3 regions of the Streptomyces sp. NPDC001406 genome follow, and region 2 is predicted to be linked to each of the others. Evidence: riboswitches for the same ligand, from Rfam matches in the RefSeq annotation. Region 2 holds a riboswitch; each other region holds the start of a gene.
The links. A riboswitch is a leader RNA that binds a small molecule or an ion and turns the genes downstream of it on or off. The one in region 2 is predicted to bind cobalamin.

Region 1 (3,264 bases), on a different contig from region 2:
GACCCGCCCGGAGCGCTGGTTCACGTACATGGCGGCCAAACTCGTGGCCGCCGGTGCCCCGGAGGAACATGTGGCCCCGCTGCGCGCCGCCCGGCGCCGCACCCTCCCCGGCCTCTCCCCCGCACTGCCCGACCGGGAGATCGTCCCCGGTGAACTCCTTCCCCTGCCCGGCCGCCGGCTGCGCGCGATCTGGACGCCGGGTCACACCCCGGGCCATGTCTGCCTGCACCTGGAGGAAGAACACCCGTCCCGGCTCCCCGGCCACGGACGGCTCTTCTCGGGCGACCATCTGCTCCCGGAGATCACCCCGCACATCGGCCTGTACGAGGACCCGGACGACACGACCGTCACCGATCCCCTCGGCGACTACCTCGACTCCTTGGAACGGGTCGGCCGTCTGACCCCCGCCGAGGTGCTCCCCGCCCACCAGCACGCGTTCACTAACGCGCCCGCCCGCGTGCGGGACCTGCTGGCGCATCACGAGGAGCGGCTGGCCGGGCTCCTGGCCCTGCTCGTCGTGCCCCTCACGCCCTGGCAGCTGGCCGAGCGAATGGAGTGGAACCGCCCCTGGGACCAGATTCCCTACGGCTCACGCAACATCGCGGTCTCGGAGGCCGAGGCCCATGTCCGCCGCCTGGTGAAGCAGGGGCGCGCGGAGGCGGTGGCGGGGAGCGAGCCGGTGGCGTACGTGGCGGTGTGAGCCGTTCGTGGAACGGTGCCGCCCGGCCCGGCCCGCGACCTGGTCGTGTCCGCCTACGACACCAGCGCTCGTACCAAGTCCTCGGCGGCGCCCAGGAGTTCGACCTCACGGCGGCTCATCGTCGGGTTGGCCGCGCGGCGGGTGCGGGCCTCGGTGAGGCCGGACTCCGTGAGGGCGGAGGGGTCGGCGAGCAGGGCGGTGAGCATCGCGCGGGCCGGGTCGGCGATCGGCTCGGCGCCGACGGCGACCTGGGCCAGGATCACCGCGGACATGCCCCAGTCGAGGCCCGGCCGGCCGTCCTCCGCGTTGGTCCAGTCGATGACACGGGGGCCGTCCGGCGTGAGGATCACGTTGTCCGGGTGGAGGTCCAGGTGCAGGACACGGGCATCGGGGTCGGCGGAGTCCCGGGCGGGCACGGCGTGCAGCTGCCGCAGCAGCCCGGCAAGCATCGCGCCCCCTTCCCCCGGCCCGATCGAGCCCGCCAGCAGGGCTTCCAGCATCGTCGGCCCGGACAGCCGCTCCAGCACCAGGTCGGTGCGCGAGCCGGAGGGCCGTACCCGGGGCACGGGATACCCGTGGTCCCGTACGTACGTCATCACCGCGCCCTCGGCGGCCGCGTCCCCCCAGCCCTCCCGGTCGCGACGCAGCACCCACGCCTCGTCGATCTCGTACACGTCGGCCGAGCGGCCGGAGCCCAGCAGTCTCCCCGTGGTCGTCATGGCGTGACCTTAGCCACAGGACCCGGAGGCAGTGCCCCCTGCCCACGACCACCCCTGAGCCCTCCGGTTACGTGCCGGTAGAGTGACCGCGTCGTCATCACACCCGTACGGGGGAAAGCCGGTGCAATTCCGGCGCTGACCCGCAACCGTAATCCGCCGCAAGGGCGGTGAGCCGGACCGCCTCGCACGGGACGTTGACCGGCTCACGTGCGCCGGGGTCCGCCCGCGCACGGCACCGTCGAGGTATACGGAGCCGAGCCGCCCGGGGTGTCCCGTGCTGCCCGACTCCCCGCAGGGAGAGGCACCCGCCGACCATGAACGTACGCCGCAGTGCCGCGGTGCTGGGAGCCGTCGCCGTGATCGGCACGGCCACGCCCGCCACAGCCGCCGACCCGTCTGCATCCGCGTCCCCGTCGACGGCCCTCCCGTCCGGCCTGTACGGCACCGCGGACCCGAAGTACGACGGCGTCTGGCGCCAGTCGCTGGCGATGATCGCCCAGCGGGCGGTGGATGTGACGCCCGCGGCCAAGGCCGTGGACTGGCTGGCCGGGCAGCAGTGCGCGAACGGCGCGTTCGCCGCCTTCCGCGCCGACCCGGCCAAGGCCTGCGACAGCGGCGTCATGGTCGACACCAACAGCACGGCCGCCGCCGCACAGGCCCTCAAGGCGGTCGGCGGGCACGACGGTGCGATCCGCAAGGCGGTGGACTGGCTGAAGTCGCAGCAGAACAAGGACGGCGGCTGGGGATACACCCCGCACGGGGCCAGCGACACGAACTCCACGTCCGTCGTCATCGGCGCCCTCGCGGCGGCGGGCGAGGACCCCGCCGGCGTCCGCACGGGCGGCAAGTCGCCGTACGACCTGCTGGCGAAGATGTCCCTCCCCTGTGACGCCAAGGCCGGCGGCGCGCTCGCCTATCAGCCGGACAAGAAGGGCGAGCTGGCGGCCAACGCGGACGCAACGGCGGCCGGGGTGCTGGGCGCCCTCGGCAAGGGGTTCGTGGCGACGGCCGTGGACAGGCAGGCCGACTACGGGCAGTGCGCCAAGGACAAGCCGCTCACGGCGGGCGGAGTGTCGGGCAACGGCGCCGCGTACCTGGCGGTGACGCTCCTCCGCAACGACGACCACCTCAAGTCGGCGCTCCCCGGCGCCAAGGACCAGCCCGACTACGGCAACACCGCCGACGCGGTCGTCGCGCTCGCCGCGCGGGGCTGGAAGACGGAGGCGGAGAAGCCGTACGCCTGGCTGGAGAAGAACGCCCTTTCCTGGGCGAAGCAGAGCGGCCCGGCGGCCTACGCCGAGCTGATCCTCGCCGCGCACGCCATGGGCAAGAGCCCGTTCAGCTTCGGCGGTACGAACCTCGTGCAGGCGCTCAACACGACCGGGCCGGCCCCGCAGTTGGTCAAGAAGCCCACCGGATACGAGGCCGCGAAGTCCGACAAGTCCGACTCGGGCTACGGCGTCTGGTGGATCGTCGGCACCGGTCTGGTCGCGGGCACAGGCGTCGGCTTCCTGATCAGCAGCCGCAGGAAGCAGCAGCAGCCGTGACCGCCGTCCGCCGTGCCGTGCCACTGCTGCTGGCCGCGCTCGTCCTGTGGGCGTCCGCGGCTCAGGCAGAGGCCGTCGGCTACCGCTACTGGTCCTTCTGGGAGCGCGACGGCCACCGCTGGACCTACGCCACCCAGGGCCCGTCGACGGCCCGTCCCGTCGACGGGGACGTGCAGGGCTTCCGCTTCGCGGTGAGCGAGGACTCCGCCGACGCCACCCGTCCGCGCGGCACGGCGGACTTCGACACGATCTGCGCCGGGACGCCCGCCGCCAAGGGAAAGAAGCGGGTGGCGCTCGT
Region 2 (3,264 bases):
GATGCACGTTGCCGTCGCCGGCGTGGCCGCAGCCGGTGACCAGCGACCCGGTGTCCTCGGCGGCTGCCTGGGCGGCGGCCAGCAGCCCGTGCAACTCGCTGCGCGGCACGACCACGTCCACGATGTCGTCGGCACCGGCCGCCTTCGCCGTCCAGAAGGCTCGCTCACGGGCCTCGACCAGCCTCCTTGCCGTGGCCGCGGGCAGCACGAAGACGTCCACCGCGCCGTGTTCGAGCAATTGCTCGCCGACCGCCTCGACATCCTCCTGGAGCCGCGTCACGGAGCGGCTCTCCAGCACGACGAGCAGATAGCCGAGCGCGGTCAGGCGCACGGACGCGGGAACGCCCAGCCCGGTCTTCTGGTCATCCGCGATCGCCGCCATGGCCAGCAGGTCCACGTACTCCAGCGCGGCCGGCTCCAGGCCCCCGCCCGCCAGCGTCGGGACCGACCGGAAGACGTCCTCGGCCGAGGCGAACGCCGCCAGTACGGTCGTGGAGTGCCGGGCTCGTGGCCGCAGCCGGAGCGTCGCCTCCGTGACCAGGGCGAGCGTGCCCTCGGAACCGACCAGGAGCTGGGCCAGGTCGTAGCCGGTGGACGTCTTGACGTACTTGCCGCCGCCGCGCACGATCTCGCCGGACGCCAGGACGGCTTCGACGGCGAGCACATGGTGGCGGGTGACCCCGTGCCGTACGGCGTGCATCCCGCCGGCGTTGGTGGCGATGGTGCCGCCGATGCTGGCGGTGGGCGCGCCGAGCCGCACGGGATAGTGAAGGCCGGACTTGGCGGCCTCGTGGTCCAGTTGCTCCAGGGTGACGCCGGGCTGCACGACGGCCACGTGATTGACGGCGTCCACTTCCAGGATGCGGTTCATTCGCTCGAACGAGACCGTGATCCCGCCCGGCCGGGGCACGCATCCCCCCGACATGCCGGTTCCCGAGCCGCGGGCGGTCACCGGGATCCCGGCCTCGCCGGCGATCCTGAGCACGTCCGCCACCTCGGCGGCCGCGGCGGGCCGGACCAGGTACGCGGGCGTCTGCGGTACGGCGGTCAGTGACTCGTCACCGGCGTACTCAGGGGGGATCTTTGCCCCGGCCAGAACGTGCCGTGCCCCCACGGCGTCGGCCAGCAGCGCCTCGGTGTCCGCCATCGCACCCCCTCGTCGGCCCCCCGCTCCAGCCGATCCTGGCCGCGCACCCACCCCACCGGAGGGGGCCGTCCGGCCCTTACCCAGGGCCATATGGACCGGCATGCCTTCCGAGCCGGTCCTGACACGGCGGCGCAGCCCGCACGTCCCTTGCGTTCGGCCGTGCGCCGACCTGCACCGGCCCGGCAGGACATCCCGTCGGGCGGCTGCTTGCCGACGGCGGAGTGTGGCAGGATGCGGGCGACGGTGCGGAGGAACTCCGGTGCGGGCCCGATGGCCCAAGTCCGGGGCGGGCCCGCCACTGTGACCGGGGAGCCGCCTCCCGCAGATGGCCACTGGCAGCCGGTGCGAGCCGGCCGCTGGGAAGGCCGGGAGTCGGCGCCGGTGCCCGTGCTGTACAAGCCGGGCGCCGAGATCCGGGAGCCAGGATATTCCGGCCGTCCCGCAGCCAGGCACTACCCGCCCGGGCGCGGCCCGTTCACGGCGGCGTGGAGAACCGCCGACAGCGGAAGGAACTTCCTTCATGGTGCCCTCGTCCGGCTCCGATCCAACCCGTCGGCCTGTTGCCGACCCCGCCGTCGGCCTGTTGCTGGAGCGCACCCTGGCCGCCATCACTCCTGCGGACTCCGGCGCCCGCACCGCGGCCCGTGACCGCCAGAACCACCTGACCAAGCCGCCCGGCTCGCTGGGCCTGCTGGAGGACGTGTCGGTCCAACTCGCGGGCCTGGCGGGCAGCTGCCCGCCGCCGATGCCGGAGCCGGCCGCGGTGGCCGTCTTCGCCGCCGACCACGGTGTCCACGCCCAGGGCGTCAGCGTCTGGCCGCAGGAGGTGACGACTCAGATGGTCGCCAACTTCCTGGCCTCCGGCGCCGCAGTGAACGCCCTGGCCGCTCAGACCGGAGCCAGGGTGGTCGTGGTGGACGTGGGCGTCGCAACTCCGGTGCCGGCCTCGGACACGACCCCGGGCATGCTGCTGCGCCGCCGGGTCCGCGCGGGAACCGCGGACATGACCCGCGCTCCGGCCATGACCCGTCAGGAGGCCATCCACGCCATCGAGGTCGGTATCGCCGTGGCCGCGGAACTCGTCGACGACGGCTGCCGCTGCCTGCTCACCGGCGACATGGGCATCGCCAACACGACCGCGTCCGCGGCACTGATCGCTGCGTTCACCGGTGCGGACCCGGAAGACGTGACCGGTCACGGAGCGGGAATCGACGACACGGCTCGACGGCACAAGGTGGGGGTGGTGCGCAGGGCTCTGGAGCTGCACCGGCCGGACCCGCAGGACCCGGTCGGGGCGGTGGCGGCGGTCGGCGGCCTGGAACACGCGGCGATCGCCGGGTTCGTGCTGGGTGCCGCCGTGCACCGGGTCCCGGTGATCCTGGACGGCGTGATCGCCTCGTCGGCGGCTCTGGTCGCGGCCGCGCTGTCCCCTGATGCCCTGGCCGCCTGTGTGGCCGGACACCGCTCGGTCGAGCCCGGTCACACCATCGCCCTGCGGCACCTCGGCCTGCATCCGCTGGTCGACCTGGGGCTGCGGCTCGGTGAGGGCACCGGTGCCGTGTTGGCCCTGCCGCTCGTACAGGCGGGGGTGCGTGCCTTGCGCGACATGGCCACATTCGACTCCGCGGAGGTCTCGAACAAGCACAGCTGAATCAGCCTGCGGGACTCGGGCGCCGCCTGGGTCCCGTCGGGCCGCCTGTTCTGCCGGGTGGTGCGGTCAGCCGATCAGCTGACCACACCACCCGGCTGCGTGTGGCCGACCGCGTCACCCCAGTCACGCACCACGCACGGTGGCGGGTCCCACACTGGGGCGAATTGCACCGGACCTGGGGGTGGAGGGCGCGAAGTATGGTTACGGTATCGTAGGTTACGGAACCGTAAGTACGTGTTCCGGACCCGGCTACCATCCTTGCGAGGACCCATGAGCACACCCCGGACGAGGGCCGACCTCCCCTGGCTGATCCAAGGTGGAATGGGGGTGGGGGTGTCCGGCTGGCGCCTGGCTCGTGCCGTCGCGCGTACCGGGCAGTTGGGTGTCGTCTCCGGTACCGCCCTGGACACCCTGCTCATCCGGGTGCTGCAGAGCGGTGACCCGGGCGGCCACCTGAGGCGGGCGC
Region 3 (3,264 bases), on a different contig from region 2:
GCGGCCCCGACCCCGCCTGGGACGAACAGCGGCTGCGCCTGTACCGCGTCGGCCGCGACCACCTTCTCGCGCACGGCTACACCCAGCAGTCCATGCGCATGTTCCGCCGCACCGACGCCCCGCCCCAGGGCGCCGACGACTACGCCTGCCAGACCGACGGGATGATCGGCCTCGGCTGCGGCGCCCGCTCCTACACGGCCGCTCTGCACTACTCCTTCGACTACGCCGTGGACATGCACGAGATACGCGCGATCATCGACGACTACGTGTCCCGCCCGGCCGCCGACTTCGCCCACGCCGAGTACGGCCGCCCCATCGACACCGACGAGGCCCGCCGCCGGCACCTCCTGCAGTCCCTGCTCCAGGCCGAGGGCCTGCGCCTCGACGACTACCGTGCCCGCTTCGGCACCACCCCCGCCGACCACTTCGGCCCCGAACTCGCCCGCTTCGCCGACCTGGGCTGGCTGACCGACGACCGCGCGACCCTCAGACTCACCCCCGAGGGACTCGCCCACTCCGACGCGATCGGCCCCGACCTGTTCTCGCCGGCGGTCCGGGCCGCCATGGCCGCCTACGAGAGGAAGTGACCGGCCCGCCATGGACCTCACCCTCCTCTACCGGGGCCCCCTCGCCTCCTGCGACTACGACTGCCCCTACTGCCCCTTCGCCAAGCGGCGCGACACGGGCGCCCAACTGCGCGCGGACCGCGCCTCCTTGGAGCGCTTCGCGGCCTGGGCCCGGCAGCAGACCGGCGACCGCCTGTCCCTCCTGTTCACCCCCTGGGGAGAGGGCCTGGTCCGCTCCTGGTACCGGCGCACCCTCGCCGAGCTGTCCCACCTGCCGCACATCCGGCGCGTGGCGATCCAGACCAACCTCAGCTGCCGTACCGACTGGCTCGCCGAGGCCGAGCGCGACACGCTGGCCCTGTGGTGCACCTACCACCCGGGACAGACCCCGTACGACCGCTTCCTCACCAAATGCCGCGAACTGGCCGAGCGCGGCATCCGCTTCAGCGTCGGCATCGTCGGCCTGCCCGACCATCTCGACGGGGCCCGGCGCCTGCGCGCCGACCTGCCCGAGCACGTCTACCTGTGGGTCAACGCCGCCGAGGGACACACCTACACCGACGCGGAGGCCGACCGGTGGACGGCCCTGGACCCGCTCTTCCCGTACAGCCGGCACCCGCACACCAGCGCGGGACTGCCCTGCCGCACCGGCGACTCCGTGATCTCCGTCGACGGCGAAGGCACCGTCCGCCGCTGCCACTTCGTGCCCACCCCGCTCGGCAACCTCTACGACGGCTCCTACCGCACCGCCCTGCGCCCCCGCCCCTGCCCACTCGCCGCCTGCGACTGCCACATCGGCTATGTGCACCTGGAGACGCTGCCCCTGTACGACGTCTTCGCGGGCGGGGTCCTGGAGCGCATCCCGGCCACGGTCCCCGCGACCCCGATCCTGCACCTGTCACACCTGACGGGGAGTTGATCCCACGCCCGCTCCGTCGGACCGCCCGCCGGGAGAGGAAGATCACGCCTGGTGGGTGCGGTCTTGGCCATGCTCCCGACACGCGGTACCGTCGGTTCGATATCGACGACGGCGAGACGGAAGCCGGTGGGAATCCGGCACGGTCGCGCCACTGTATGCGAAGGGCCCCTCGGGCGTTTCGTGAGTCAGACCCGTGGCCGTCGTCCAGTGCACCACCGAGATGGGACGCGAACTCCCAGAGGAGGCCCTGCCATGGCGCAGACCGTCGCCCAGCCGACAGCCACCACCCCCGTAGTTCCCGCCACGCTGCCGCTGAAGGCGATAGCACCCTGGGCGGTCTTCTTCGGCATCCTGATGCTGGTCCTGCTGTACTTCGTCGGCGCCGAGCAGGGCGCCACCTCCGTGTTCAACGGCACGGACGTCCACGAGTGGGTGCACGACGCCCGCCATCTGCTCGGTTTCCCCTGCCACTGACGCGAGGGGCGCCGCACAACCATGAACTCCACAACCGTAAGAAACCTCCTCGTGCGGGGCATGCTCGCCGGCCTGGGCGCCGGCGTGCTCGCCCTCGTCGTCGCCTACTTCCTCGGTGAGCCGAGTGTCGACAACGCGATCAGCTTCGAGGAGGCGCACTCCCACGAGCACGAGATGGAGGTCGTCTCCCGCTCCCTGCAGTCCACCGCCGGACTCGCCACCGGCGTCCTGGTCTACGGGGTCGCCTTCGGCGGCATCGCGGCGCTCGCGTTCTGCTTCGCGCTCGGCCGCGTCGGCCGGTTCAGCCCCCGGGCGACCGCGCTGCTGCTGTCCGGCTGCGCACTGCTGGCCGTGTACGTCGTGCCGTTCATCAAGTACCCCGCCAATCCGCCCTCCGTGGGCGACCCCGACACCATCGGCAAGCGCACCACCCTGTACTTCCTGATGATGGCGCTCAGCGTCCTCCTCGCGATCGCCGCCACCATCCTGGGCAAGCGGCTCGCGCCCTCGCTGGGCACTTGGTACGCGACCGTCGCCGCGGTGGCGGCCTTCGCCGTCGCCATCGGGCTCGCGTTCGCGTTCCTGCCCGTCATCAACGAGGTACCGAAGGACTTCCCGGCGACCCTGCTGTGGCGCTTCCGGCTCTCCGCGCTGGCCATCCAGACGGTGCTGTGGGTCGGATTCGGTCTCGTCTTCGGCGAGTTGGCCGAGCGACTGCTCAATCCCAAGCCCGCGACAGCCTCGTCCGCACGGACAGTTCCAGCCGCGCACTGATCCCTGCAGGACACAAGAGGGCCCTTCGGAACCATCCGGGGGCCCTCTCGCGAGGTCGTGCAGCACGGTGCTGGTGGAAGCGGATCCCGCCTGCCTGCGCCGGCTCAGCGGTCCGGCTGAGGGCGGACGGTCAGGATCTGCTGGGCGTGGCCGACGGGGCCGTCGACGTCGTGCAGGACGGTGCTGGTCAGGCCCTGGCCGGTGGGGCCGAAGGTGACGGTGGTGTCCAAGCCCGTCCAGGTGCCCCGGGGCCGGCGGTGCAGGTGGACGGTCAGATCGACGTTGGGGAACATCCACTCCGTGGGCGGCTGTCGTACGGCGATGCCATCGGCCGTGTCGACGAGAGCGAGATAGGACGCGAGCGGGCTGCTCGGCTCGTCGGCGACGAGGGCGAGCGGGGTGGAGACCCAGGCCGTGGTGCGGCCCGGCCGGGGTGGGCCGACCGGGCGGACGTCGAGGGAGGCGATGTAGCCGCCGGGCCACACGTCGGCCATCGGCCACGCGGCGAGGCTCTCCGGCGGGGCGAGCCGC

Region 1: another riboswitch for cobalamin. It lies ahead of ACFY1J_RS03660 (prenyltransferase/squalene oxidase repeat-containing protein); the one in region 2 lies ahead of cobT (nicotinate-nucleotide--dimethylbenzimidazole phosphoribosyltransferase).
Region 3: another riboswitch for cobalamin. It lies ahead of ACFY1J_RS10815 (CbtB-domain containing protein); the one in region 2 lies ahead of cobT (nicotinate-nucleotide--dimethylbenzimidazole phosphoribosyltransferase).

The regions. Positions count from the first base shown of each region.
Region 1 covers NZ_JBIAWG010000001.1:836,924-840,187, reverse strand. Annotated here, with positions in the region: gene ACFY1J_RS03670 (MBL fold metallo-hydrolase) at 1-700, shown strand, start outside; gene ACFY1J_RS03665 (phosphotransferase) at 754-1,419, opposite strand; cobalamin riboswitch at 1,491-1,619, shown strand; gene ACFY1J_RS03660 (prenyltransferase/squalene oxidase repeat-containing protein) at 1,734-2,966, shown strand; gene ACFY1J_RS03655 (SCO2322 family protein) at 2,963-3,264, shown strand, end outside.
Region 2 covers NZ_JBIAWG010000008.1:53,107-56,370, reverse strand. Annotated here, with positions in the region: gene ACFY1J_RS20475 (FAD-binding oxidoreductase) at 1-1,147, opposite strand, end outside; cobalamin riboswitch at 1,396-1,578, shown strand; gene cobT (nicotinate-nucleotide--dimethylbenzimidazole phosphoribosyltransferase) at 1,668-2,798, shown strand; gene ACFY1J_RS20465 (nitronate monooxygenase) at 3,069-3,264, shown strand, end outside.
Region 3 covers NZ_JBIAWG010000004.1:121,312-124,575, reverse strand. Annotated here, with positions in the region: gene ACFY1J_RS10825 (STM4012 family radical SAM protein) at 1-587, shown strand, start outside; gene ACFY1J_RS10820 (STM4011 family radical SAM protein) at 598-1,485, shown strand; cobalamin riboswitch at 1,561-1,702, shown strand; gene ACFY1J_RS10815 (CbtB-domain containing protein) at 1,738-1,959, shown strand; gene ACFY1J_RS10810 (CbtA family protein) at 1,981-2,733, shown strand; partial or broken gene ACFY1J_RS10805 (thioesterase family protein) at 2,838-3,264, opposite strand, start outside.